2 regions of the Micromonospora sp. NPDC049107 genome follow, and region 2 is predicted to be linked to the other one. Evidence: riboswitches for the same ligand, from Rfam matches in the RefSeq annotation. Region 2 holds a riboswitch; the other holds the start of a gene.
The links. Region 2 has a riboswitch for cobalamin ahead of AB0B55_RS16770 (ribonucleoside-diphosphate reductase subunit alpha). Riboswitches for the same ligand answer to the same signal wherever they lie in the genome.

Region 1 (6,241 bases), on a different contig from region 2:
GCGGTCTCGCGGCGGCGAGGCGACCCCGACGAAGCTGGACCGTGAGGCCACCCGGGACGACCTCGCCGCGCTGGAGGCGTTCGTCGCCAGCCGGCGAGGGGTGGAGTTCTACCTGGAACCGGAGACGACCGCCACCGACACCACCGTGGTCGCGATCGCCTACGACGGTGAGTGGATCCGTCGCCGCACCGGCACACCCCGGGCGGCGGGCGACATCGCCCGCAAACACGCGGTGCCGCTGTACGAGGCGGCCCGCACCGGCTACCCGGAGCGGATGCGGGTGTGGAATCGGGCCCACCCGGAACGCCACGCCCGCTGAGCCGGTCAGGCCGTAACCGGGCTCAAGCGGGTTTCGCCTGCGCGAGTGATCGCTGGATGAGCGTGAGGACGGGTGGAAGGATCAGCTCACCGCCGCCGATCGTGGCGCCAGCGTTCACGTGGTGGGGCGTGCCGTCAATGTCGACCACCAGCGCGCCAGCCTCCCTGGCGATGACGACGCCCGCGACGGTGTCCCACGGGTTGTTGTTGAGCATGACGAACGCGTCGATCCGGCCGTGCGCCAACCAGGCGAGGTCGATTGCGGCTGACCCGTGCATGCGTATCCGTTGGACGTGTCGGGTGAGCTGCTCGGTGATGGCGAGTCGCTCGGTGTTCTTCCGGCTGGCCTCGGCACCGACCGCATAGTCGCCGATGGCGACGACGGCGTCCCGCAGATCGGTGACCTGGCTGGCGCGGATGCGCCGGTTGTCGGCATAGGCGCCGTGCCCCTGCACGGCGTGGTAGCGGGTGCCGAGGAACGGAAGGTCGATGACACCGAGGACGGCGTGTGTGCGGTGGATGAGGCCGAGAGAGATCGCGCACAGGGGCGAGCCGTGGATGAAGTTGACGGTGCCGTCGACTGGATCGAGTGCCCAGGTCAGCGCGCTGGTGTCGCCGCTGCTGCCGTACTCCTCACCGAGGAAACCGATGTCAGGCGCCTTGGCGGCCAGATGCTCGCGGACCGCTCGCTCGATGGCGTAATCCACGTCCGAGGCCATGTCGCGGTCACCCTTGAAGGTCAGCGCACCGGGCTGGAGCCTGCGCATCAGGTCGTGGGCCAGGTCGACGGCCTCCTGTGCGAGAGGGAGGAGGTGCGCGTAGCCGGTCATAGCTGGCGGCTGCGCTCCCACAGCGAGTTGAACATCTCGTCGAATATCGGGTAGAGGCCGGAAGGGCTGGGGCTGGCGCTGCGCTCGATGACCAGCGTCGGGCAGTCGACACCGCGCATCTGCGGTAGGTAGTGCTGGACAACGCAGAGTCGACCATCGATCAGAAGGACGTTGGCGCGGATGGATTCGTCGTAGACGCCGATGGTGAGGTTGTCCCGGGCATCCGCCGGGAGCCGGTCACGAATGCGGCGGGCCAAGTTCTGGATGTTGAGTTCGGTGAGCGCGCTGAGGTGCCCATCTGGATAGTCGTCCTCCCGCTCCTGCCGCCTGATCGCCTCGCCGGCCGGGTCAAGGAACAGGCAGCGGAGGCGGGTGCCGGCGGCGAGGAGTCTCAGGAGGCGATTGTCGCCGTACTGCTGACAGATGAGGTTCAGTGACAGCCCGGCCGCTCGGATGTCCGTGGCATGGTCGAAAAGGGCTTGCGGGGGCAGCTCCGCCATAAAATCTGATCGGCTGGAATAGATCGCGCTGACATCAGCGCATTGGTTCCGTACGGCCGTGCTGAGCTGGTGTCCGGCGAGGTCCGGGGCCGGCTCGCGTTCGCCGAGGAGAAGCGTCATTCGTGCGTGGCGGGGCATGGACAGGCCGGTGCAGATGCGGGTGAGGACATCGATGCTGCTGACCCGGCGGGCACCGCTGGTGATCTCGCTGATCTGAGCCTGGCTGAGGCCGGTGGCGACGCCGAGAGTGGTCTGGCTGGCGCGGGTGGCTCGCTGGACGAGGCGGAATACCTGAGCGATGTTACGAGCGGCCAGGGCGTCGAGCATGTCAGTGGTGTCCCACAGCAGGTCGTCAGTGGTAAGCGTGGCAGTTGTGCGGACGCTCACGGCTGGCTTCCTTCCTGCTACAAGGGCCGAGGGCCAGCTTATCCAGTAGTGGGATGGCATGCCGGGAGGACATCCAGAGGGCGGATGAAAGTTATCCATCGAGGATTCACCCGCCGTGATGGATCGCTGCGGTTGTGGTGAGCAGGGTCGTGGTGTGAGTCTGCGGTCCCGCCCCCACCTGCCCATGCGCCCCGCCTGGTTGTGCCGCAACTGTGCCGCAGCATGGCCATGCTCCCGCGCCCAACTCGATCTCGTCGCCGAGTTCTACGGTCACTCGCTGGCGCTGGCCCTCTACCTTACGTCCTGCATGAACGAGGCCATCCACGACTTGTACGGTCTCGGCGGTCGCCCCGACCTTGCCCTGATGCACGCGCGTTTCCTCGGCTGGCTGTCGTTGACTCGCCGGCCGCGTCGCTTCAACCATGAGTGACTCGCCCCGATATCTTCGCAGGTCAATGTGGTGCTCGTGACCGGGCGGCACCGGGGTCCGCGTTGACCGGCGGCGCGAGGGTGTGGCAGCATTCGCGGCCTGACGGCAGTGAAGGAAGTCGGTGCGAATCCGACGCGGTCCCGCCACTGTCACCGGGGAGTGATCCCCCCTCGCGAGTCACGGCCGTGTGTCTGCGGTTGGAAGGCCGGGGGAGAGCGTCGATCCGGAAGCCAGGATACTTCGGCCGTCGGGACGTACCCCAGGGCGTGGACACCCGAGGAGGACCCGATGACGCATGGCGTCTTGCGCACCCACGAGCACCGTCGTACCCCGAGCGGCGGTCGCACCGCCGCGCCCCGACCCGGCCGCACAACCGCGCCGGCATCCGCTCGCTTGGGCGTCGTTTCCCGCTGAGTTCCGCGCCACGCCACCCGTCGCCGCCGGCCCCGTGCCGGTGAGCGGTCCGGGTCGCGGTGCCCGCTGAACCCCGCGCCCACCCGCACGTCGTCGCCGAACCGCTTCCGCGAGCGCGCCGACGTTACCGTCCGGAGCCTGCCGTGCGCATTCTGCTGCTCTCCACCGCCGACACCGACCTGCTGGCCGCCCGCGCCAGCGACGCCGACTACCGGCTCGCCAACCCTGCCCGGGTGGCGGCCGACGAGGTGCCCGCCCTGCTCGACGGGGTCGACCTCGCCGTCGTACGCCTGCTCGGCGGTCGGCAGGCGTGGCCGGACGGCCTCGCCGCCGTGCTCGCCAGCGGCGTGCCCACGGTCGTCCTTGGCGGCGAGGCGCTGCCGGACGCGGAGCTGATGGCGGTCTCCACGGTGCCGTCCGGGGTGGTCGCCCAGGCCCTCGCGTACCTGGTCGAGGGTGGCCCGGACAACCTGGGGGAGTTGGCCCGGTTCCTCTCCGACACGGTCCTGCTCACCGGGGAGGGGTTCGCACCGCCCGCGCCGACCCCGGCGTACGGCGTGCACGGCGAGCACCCCACCGAACCGGGTCGGCCCACCATCGGAATCGTCTTCTACCGGGCGCACGCCCTGGCCGGCAACACCGCGTTCGTCGACGTGCTGGCCGAGGCGGTCCGCGCGGCCGGCGGCAACCCCCTGCCGATCTTCTGCGGCTCGCTGCGCGGGCTGACGGCCGGCGCCGGCCCCCTCGGGCTCTTCGCCCGCTGCGACGCGCTGCTGGTCACCGTCCTCGCGGCCGGCGGCGCGGTCGCCGCCGACGCCTCCTCCGGCGGCGACGAGGACGCCTGGGACGTCGGCGCGCTCGCCGCCCTGGACGTGCCGGTCATCCAGGCGCTCTGCCTCACCAGCACGCGCGAGCAGTGGGCCGCCAGCGACGCCGGACTGTCCCCGTTGGACGCGGCGATGCAGGTGGCCATCCCCGAGTTCGACGGCCGGATCGTCACCGTGCCGTTCTCGTTCAAGCAGGTCGACGCCGACGGTCTTTCGGTGTACGCCGCCGACCCCGAGCGGGCCGCCCGCGTCGCCGGGATCGCGGTGCGGCACGCCCGGCTGCGGTACGTGCCGAACGCCGACAAGCGGATCGCCGTGGTGCTCAGCTCGTACCCCACCAAGCACTCGCGGGTCGGCAACGCCGTCGGGCTGGACACCCCGGCCTCGGCGGTCCGGCTGTTCGCCGCGCTCGCCGAGGCGGGCTACGACCTCGGCGGCACGCCGCCGCCCACGGACGGTGACGCGCTGATCCACGCGCTGATCGCCGCCGGCGGGCACGACGTGGAGTGGCTCACCCCGGATCAGTTGGCCGCCGCCGAGGCGCGGATACCGGGGCAGACGTACCGGCGCTGGTTCGAGGCGGTCCCGGTCGAGCTGCGCGAGCGGATGCGGCAACACTGGGGCGAGCCGCCCGGCGAGCTGTACACCGACGGCGGGGACGTCGTGCTGGCCGGGCTGCGCTTCGGCAACGTGGCGCTGCTGATCCAGCCGCCGCGTGGTTTCGGGGAGAACCCGATCGCCATCTACCACGACCCGGACCTGCCGCCGAGCCACCACTACCTGGCCGCGTACCGCTGGCTCGCCGCGCCGGTCTCCGACGGCGGCTTCGGCGCGGACGCCGTGGTGCACCTGGGCAAGCACGGCACCCTGGAGTGGCTGCCCGGCAAGGGCCTCGGCCTGGCCGCCGGCTGCGCGCCCGACGCGGTCCTCGCGGACCTGCCGCTGGTGTACCCGTTCATCGTCAACGACCCCGGCGAGGGCACCCAGGCCAAGCGGCGGGCGCACGCCGTGGTCATCGACCACCTGGTGCCGCCGATGGCCCGCGCCGAGACCTACGGCGACCTGGCCAAACTGGAGCAACTGCTCGACGAGTACGCCACCGTGCAGGCGCTCGACCCGGCGAAGGTGCCGACCGTGCGGGCGCAGATCTGGGACCTGGTCCGCGCCGCCGAGCTGCACCACGACCTGCACACCGAGGCGATGCCCGACGCGGACGACTTCGACGACTTCGTGCTGCACCTCGACGGCTACCTGTGCGAGGTCAAGGACGTGCAGATCCGCGACGGCCTGCACATCCTCGCCGACGCGCCCACCGGCGAGCCGCGGGTCAACCTGGTCCTCGCGGTGCTGCGCGCCCCGCAGATCTGGGGTGGCGTCCAGGCCCTGCCCGGCCTGCGGCAGGCCCTCGCCACCGCGTACGGCCTCGACGAACAGGAACTGCTTGCCATGCCGGGCCGGCGGATCGCCCTGCCGGCCGCGTTGACCGACGCGGTGGACGGGCCGGCCGGCACCGCCGCCGATGCCATCGACCTGATCGAAACCCTCGCCCGGCGGCTGGTCGTCGGCATGGAGACCCTGGGCTGGACCGCCGACACGGCCGAGGCGGTCGTCGCCGAGGTGACCGGCCAGCCGATCCCGGACGCCGCCGAGGTGCTGCGCTTCGCCGCCACCGAGTTGGTGCCCCGGCTGGTTCGCACCACCGACGAGCTGACCAACACCCTCGGTGCGCTCGACGGCCGGTTCGTGCCGCCCGGCCCGTCCGGCTCACCCACCCGGGGCCTGGTCAACGTGTTGCCCACCGGCCGGAACTTCTACTCCGTCGACCCGAAGGCCATCCCCAGCCGCAACGCCTGGGACGTCGGCGTGGCCCTGGCCGACTCGCTGCTGGCCCGGCACCTCGCCGACACCGGCGCGTACCCCCGCTCGGTGGGGTTGACCGTGTGGGGCACCAGCGCCATGCGGACGCAGGGCGACGACATCGCCGAGGTGCTCGCGCTTATCGGCTGCCGGCCGGTGTGGGACGAGCGGTCCCGGCGGGTCACCGGCGTCGAGGTGGTGCCGACCGCCGAGCTGGGTCGGCCCCGCGTCGACGTCACCGTACGGATCTCCGGGTTCTTCCGCGACGCGTTCCCGCACGTGGTGGCGCTGCTCGACGACGCCGTCCGGCAGGTCGCCGCCCTGAACGAGCCGGCCGAGGAGAACTACCTGCGCGCCCACGTGGCCGCCGACCTCGCCGAGCACGGTGACGAGCGGCGGGCCACCGCCCGGATCTTCGGCTCCAAACCCGGGGCGTACGGCGCGGGCCTGCTGCCGCTGATCGACGCCCGGACCTGGCGCAGCGACGCCGACCTGGCCGAGGTGTACGCGGTGTGGGGTGGCTACGCGTACGGCCGGGGCCTGGACGGTCGGGAGGCGCGCGCCGACATGGAACGCTCCTTCGCGCGGATCTCGGTCGCGGTGAAGAACCAGGACACCCGCGAGCACGACATCGTCGACTCCGACGACTACTTCCAGTATCACGGCGGGATGGTGGCG
Region 2 (6,241 bases):
ACCGCGGCGTTCGACAGCGTGTGTGTCGGCGACGAGGGCACCCTCGCGGCGGACTGCGACGCGAAGTCGTGGGCGTACTCGCGGGCGGCCCTCGCGGCGGCCGGCGTGACCCAGGGGCAGCGGCACCAGGTGCCGGGCACCGCGCTGGGCTTCACCCTGCCGCAGGTCCCGGCCGGGCAGCCGGACAACGCCACCGGCAACGGCGCGACGATCGCGCTGCGCCTGCCGGCCGACGCCAAGAGCATCTCGTTCATCGGTGCCGGTACGCAGGGCAACCAGGCAACGACCGGCACGGCGACGTTCAGCGACGGCAGCACCGCGAGCATTCCGATCCAGTTCAGTGACTGGACGCTGGGCGGCAACGCCAACGGGACGCCGTCCTACGGCAACATCGTCGTCGCGAAGTCCGCGTACCGGCTCAGTGGCACGAGCCGCGACGGCGCCCAGCCGTTCCTGTTCGCCACCACGCCGTACCAGATCCCGGCGGGTAGGACGCTGGTCTCGGTGACCCTGCCGACGCAGACCGGCGACCCGCGCTCGGCGGGCCGGATCCACGTGTTCGCCGTCGCCGACGACGGCACGCCGGCCGCCGCGCTGGTGACCGCCGCCCCGGGCGACCAGAGCGTCGACGCCGGGCAGGTCCTCACGGCGAACCTCGGATCGGTGACCGGCGGTCTTCCCGACCCGACCGGCTACCACGCCCGCGTCCAGTGGGGTGACGGCACGGTTCCGGACGACGCCACGATCGGTGCGGACGGCGCGCTGAGCGGCCGGCACACCTACGCCCGTGCGGGCGCCTACACGGTGCGCGTCACCGCGTGGGACACGGTGTCCAGCAGCACCGCGAGCTTCACCGTGACCGTCCGGCGGGCCGGGGCGGCCACCACCCTCGCGGTGTCCGGCACGCAGTCGGTCGCCGCTGGGGACGCGGTCACGGTCGTCGGCAGCGGGTTCGCCGCCGGCGAGCGGGTGACGGTGGGCCTCGCGGCCGGCACGACCCGCGAGGTGACGGTCTCGGCGTCCGCGACGGGCACGGTCCGCGCGACCGTCGCGACCTCCGGGGACACGCCACCGGGGCGGTACGCCGTCCGCGCCACCGGCGCGTCCTCCGGTACGCCGGCGACGGCAACCGTGCAGTTGACCGTGGGCTCGACGGACCCGGCCTACCAGCCGCGCCTGTCGTTGCCCACGCCGTCCGCGCCGCGCGGCACGTCGATCACGGTCGACGGCTCCGGCTTCGCGCCGAACGAGGAGATCACGGTCAGCCTCGGCGACGGCCGTCGGGTCGGCACGGTACGCGCGAACGGTGACGGCATCGTCGCCGGCGGGACCGTCGGCGTCCCGGATGCGACGGAGCCCGGGGTCACCAGCGTGACGCTGTCCGGGTCCCGCTCGGAGGCGACGGTGTCCCGACCGTTCACGGTCACCGTCACGAAGTAAGCCGGAAGCACATCAGTCGGGCGGGCCGTGCTCCAAGGCCCGCCCGACACCCGTTCCGGGCCCGCTCGACCGCGCTGCCCCGGATCTGGGGCAGCTCGACAGGAGCCGTGGTAGACCCTCGTCACCCGTTCGCCGGTGCCGGCGCCGCGTCCAGGCGGAACTGCCAGCTCGGGCCGTGGCCGGTGAGTCGGACGATCGCCAGCGGCGCGACGTCGAACTGCCGGTACGTGGCCAGCGGCAGATCCAGGGCGTGCACGAGCGCGACCCGGATCACCAGCGGGTGCGTGACGGCGGTGACCCGTCGGCCGACGTCGCGCTGCGCGTCCAGCCACCGACCGACGCGCTGGCGTACCGCGAGGATCGACTCACCGCCGTGCGGCGCGGCGTCCGGCGTGGACAGCCATTCGCGCAGCGCGTCCGGCCGCGTCGCGGCGATCTCCGCGAGGGACCGGCCCGACCAGTCGCCGTAGTCACAGTCGGCCAGGGCCGCCTCGACGGTGGGCGCGAGCCCGAGAACATCGGCGGTCTCGACGGCCGCCGCCGCGGGGCTGGACAGGCACGCCACCGCGTCGCCTGCACGACGGCCCGCAGCGGCGGGGGACAGGGCGAGGGCGGCACGCCGGCCGCCCTCGTCCAGGCTGTCGTTCCCGCCGAACCGGGCCTGCCGCAGGGCGGCGGTGTGACCGTGGGCGACCAGCCGCAGGCTGGTGGCGCTCACCCGGCCAGTCGTGCGTCGGCGACCGCGCGCTGGCGGTGCATCAGGGCGGCGAAGAGCAGGCCTATCCCGGTCCACAGCACCATCTGGGTGCCGAGCGAGGCGAGGCGGAAGCTCCACAGCAGCGTCGCGGGGAAGTCGCCGGGGACCTCCTGGAACGACGGCAGCGCCACATAGGACACGACGGTGACCAGCAGGAAACCGCCGACCGCCGCGCTGGCCCGCAGCCACACGGGCGCGCGCTCACCCACCGACCGGTAGCCGAGCGAACCGGACCAGACCGCGACCAGGCCGAGTACCACCATCAGCAGGTAGGTGACCGTGCGCTGGTTGATGGTGGACGGGTCGCCGACGGCCGGCGGATTCGGCGGGTACTTGAGGAACGGCACGATCACCGCGCCGAGCAGCGCACCGCCGGCCAGCAACAGCCCGGACCGCCCGTCGTCGGCGGTCCGCCGACGACGGGCCAGCAGGACGTACGCGCTGGCCAACAGGCCGCCCATGGCGGCGCCGAACAGGCCGGTGGCCAGGAACAGGCCGCCGCGTTGGCCGTTGCGGCCGATCAGGGCCTCCTCGCCGTGCTGGTGCCCTTCGGCGGCCTCCTCGGCGTGCTGGTGCCCGTCGGCGGCGGCCTCCGCGTGCGTGGCCGCCTCCTCGATGGCGATGGCCGCCTCGACGTGTGGTTCGCCGACGACGTAGGCGAACGTCCCGGCGATCAGGCCGGCCACCAGGCCGGCGAGCAGCCCGCGCAGCAGGACCGTGACGAACGTGGGTGCGGTGCCGGTGTCGCTCAGTGGCACGGGACACCGAGCAGGTGCCGGCCGTCGTGCATCAGCTCGTGCAGGTACATCCCGCTGCGCGAGACCGCCCCCTGATCGAAGGCGACGAGGTAGGCCAGCAGGGCGAGCACGGCGACGGTGGCCAGGACCGTCCAGAGGAGACGGGTCGGGACAGCGGGGTGCGACAGCGGCTGGCTGGACGTGGAGCTGGACATGCGTGAACGAACCTCCTCGGGGATGACGCGTCCCCATCGCAAGGCTGCGGACGACCGAGCGTCCTGGCTCGCGCCCCCCGGGCTGGGGGCCGCTCACAGTGGCGCGACCGCGCCGGATTCTCACCGGCTTCCCTCGCGTCGCCGCAGATAGTGGGTCGACCGTATCGGTGCCGGTTCGCCTCGGTCAAGCCGATGGCGACGGTCGGGGCGGCACCGCCTCGTCGGCCGGCTCCGAGCCGATCGACGAGGGTCGTCATCGGCGACCGCGACACGCCGGGACCCGACATGTGGGGTGTGACAAACGTGCTCGCCCCTATATATGGTGTCGACCGCAGCTGGTTCGTCCACTCCTGGTGAGTGGTCGAGGCAAGAGGGAACCCGGTGCAAGTCCGGGACTGTCCCGCAGCGGTGAGTGGGAACGACCGCCGTCATCAGCACTGGGCCAACGGCCTGGGAAGCGACGGCCAGTAGGTGACCGGGCAGGCCCGGTCGCGCCCGCGAGTCCGAAGACCTGCCAGCGCGCCGCGTACCCGACCCTCGGGTGCGCGGCGGTCCGAGGCCGCGCGGAACGGCTGACGCCACCTCGCCCACGCCCGCGCTGGCCTGGCGTCGACGGCGTCCGTCTCCCCGCGTCCGAGGGCCCTTGAGGTCTCGAACTCCCGAGGAGTGAGTGGTGACAGTCACCCAGGTGGTCCCGGTCAGCGGCGAGGCCGCGCGGCGGACCCCGATGCAGGTGCGCAAGCGCGACGGCGGCACCGAGGCCGTGGACGTGAACAAGATCGTCCGGGCGGTCGAGCGGTGGGCCGACGACCTGACCGAGGTCGACCCGATGCGGGTGGCCACCCGCACGATCAGCGGCCTCTACGACGGCGCGACCACCGCCGAGCTGGACCGGCTGTCCATCCAGACGGCGGCCGAGATGATCGGTACGGAGCCGCAGTACTCGCGCCTGGCCGCGCGGCTGTTGGCCGGCTACGTCGACAAGGAGGTGCGGCGCCAGGGCATCACCTCGTTCAGTGCGGCGATCCGGGCCGGCCACGCCGAGGGTCTGATCGGTGACGAGACCGCCGCGTTCGTCGCCGCGCACGCGGAGACGTTCGACGACGCCGTCGACCCTGACGGCGACCGCCGCTTCGAGTACTTCGGCCTGCGCACCGTCTACGACCGGTACCTGCTGCGTCACCCCACCACCCGGCTGGTGCTGGAGACGCCGCAGTACTGGCTGCTGCGGGTGGCCTGCGGCCTGTCCCGTACGCCGGACGAGGCGGTCGACTTCTACCGGCTGATGTCCAGCCTCGCCTATCTGCCCAGCTCGCCGACTCTGTTCAACTCCGGCACCCGACACACCCAGATGTCCTCGTGCTATCTCGTGGACTCGCCGCGCGACGAGTTGGACTCGATCTACGCGCGCTACGCCCAGGTCGCGAACCTGTCCAAGTTCGCCGGTGGCATCGGCATCGCGTTCTCCCGGGTCCGGTCCCGTGGCGCGCTGATCCGGGGCACGAACGGGCAGTCCAACGGCATCGTGCCGTGGCTGCGCACACTGGACGCGAGCGTCGCGGCGGTCAACCAGGGCGGGCGGCGCAAGGGCGCGGCCTGCGTCTACCTGGAGCCGTGGCACCCGGACATCGAGGAGTTCCTCCAGCTCCGGGACAACACGGGCGAGGACGCCCGGCGTACGCACAACCTCAACCTGGCCAACTGGGTCCCGGACGAGTTCATGCGCCGGGTCGAGGCCGACGAGATGTGGTCGCTGTTCGACCCCGACGAGGTGCCCGAACTGCCCGATCTGTGGGGCGAGCGGTTCGACGCCGCGTACCGGGCCGCCGAGGCGCAGGGCCGCTACGTGCGGCAGCTGCCGGCCCGCGAACTGTACGGGAAGATGATGCGGACCCTGGCCCAGACCGGCAACGGCTGGATGACCTTCAAGGACGCGGCCAACCGGCTGTGCAACCAGACGGCCGAGCCGGGCAACGCGGTGCACCTCTCCAACCTCTGCACCGAGATCATCGAGGTGTCCAGCGACGACGAGACCGCAGTCTGCAACCTTGGCTCGGTGAACGTCGCCGCCCACCTGACCGATGAGGGCATCGACTGGGAACGGCTGCGCGCCACGGTGCGTACGGCGGTGACGTTCCTCGACCGGGTCATCGACATCAACTACTACCCGACCCCGCAGGCGGCGGCGAGCAACCCCCGTTGGCGGCCGGTCGGGCTCGGGCTGATGGGGCTGCAGGACGTGTTCTTCGCGCTGCGGCTGCCGTTTGACGCACCGGCCGCGCGGGAGCTGTCCACCCGGATCAGCGAGGAGCTGTACCTGACCGCGCTGGAGACGTCCGCCGACCTGGCCCGCGACTTCGGCGCCCACCCGGCGTTCGCGCAGACCCGGGCCGCGCGGGGGCGCCTGCAACCGGACCTGTGGGGTGTCGAGGGTACGCAGACCGCGCGCTGGACCGCGCTGCGTCAGCGGGTGCGGGAGTACGGGCTGCGCAACTCGCTGCTGGTGGCGGTCGCGCCCACCGCGACGATCGCGTCGATCGCCGGCTGCTACGAGTGCGTTGAGCCGCAGGTGTCCAACCTGTTCAAGCGCGAGACGCTGTCGGGGGAGTTCCTCCAGGTCAACACGGCTCTCGTACGCGAGTTGAAGGCTCGTGGTCTGTGGACCGAGCAGATCCGGTCGGCGATCAAGCGGGCCGAGGGCTCGGTGCAGTCCGTCATGGAGCTGCCGGCCGACGTGCGGGAGCTGTTCCGTACCGCCTGGGAGCTGCCGCAGCGGGCGCTGATCGACCTGGCCGCCGCCCGCGCGCCGTTCATCGACCAGTCCCAGTCGCTGAACCTGTTCCTGGCCTCGCCCACCATCGGCAAGCTCTCCTCGATGTACCTGTACGCCTGGAAGACCGGTCTGAAGACCACCTACTACCTGCGGTCCCGGCCGGCCACCCGGATCCAGCAGGCCACCGTCAGCGCGGTGCCGCCCGTCCTCCCCGTCGCGGTCGACGCCGAGGCGCTGGCCTGCTCGCTGGAGAACCCCGAGTCGTGCGAGGCGTGCCAGTGACCGTCGCCGACACCACCACGGACAGCACCACCGACGC

Region 1: linked by a shared signal. The riboswitch ahead of cobN (cobaltochelatase subunit CobN) and the one ahead of AB0B55_RS16770 (ribonucleoside-diphosphate reductase subunit alpha) in region 2 are both predicted to bind cobalamin.

The regions. Positions count from the first base shown of each region.
Region 1 is NZ_JBEZEC010000001.1:735,077-741,317, forward strand. Features, by position in the region: gene AB0B55_RS03150 (hypothetical protein) at 1-319, shown strand, start outside; gene AB0B55_RS03155 (inositol monophosphatase family protein) at 342-1,148, opposite strand; gene AB0B55_RS03160 (DUF5919 domain-containing protein) at 1,145-2,035, opposite strand; gene AB0B55_RS03165 (hypothetical protein) at 2,343-2,465, shown strand; cobalamin riboswitch at 2,577-2,706, shown strand; gene cobN (cobaltochelatase subunit CobN) at 3,023-6,241, shown strand, end outside.
Region 2 is NZ_JBEZEC010000006.1:200,998-207,238, forward strand. Features, by position in the region: gene AB0B55_RS16750 (GH92 family glycosyl hydrolase) at 1-1,440, shown strand, start outside; gene AB0B55_RS16755 (histidine phosphatase family protein) at 1,562-2,158, opposite strand; gene AB0B55_RS16760 (CbtA family protein) at 2,155-2,955, opposite strand; gene AB0B55_RS16765 (CbtB domain-containing protein) at 2,946-3,149, opposite strand; cobalamin riboswitch at 3,208-3,281, opposite strand; cobalamin riboswitch at 3,469-3,683, shown strand; gene AB0B55_RS16770 (ribonucleoside-diphosphate reductase subunit alpha) at 3,877-6,204, shown strand.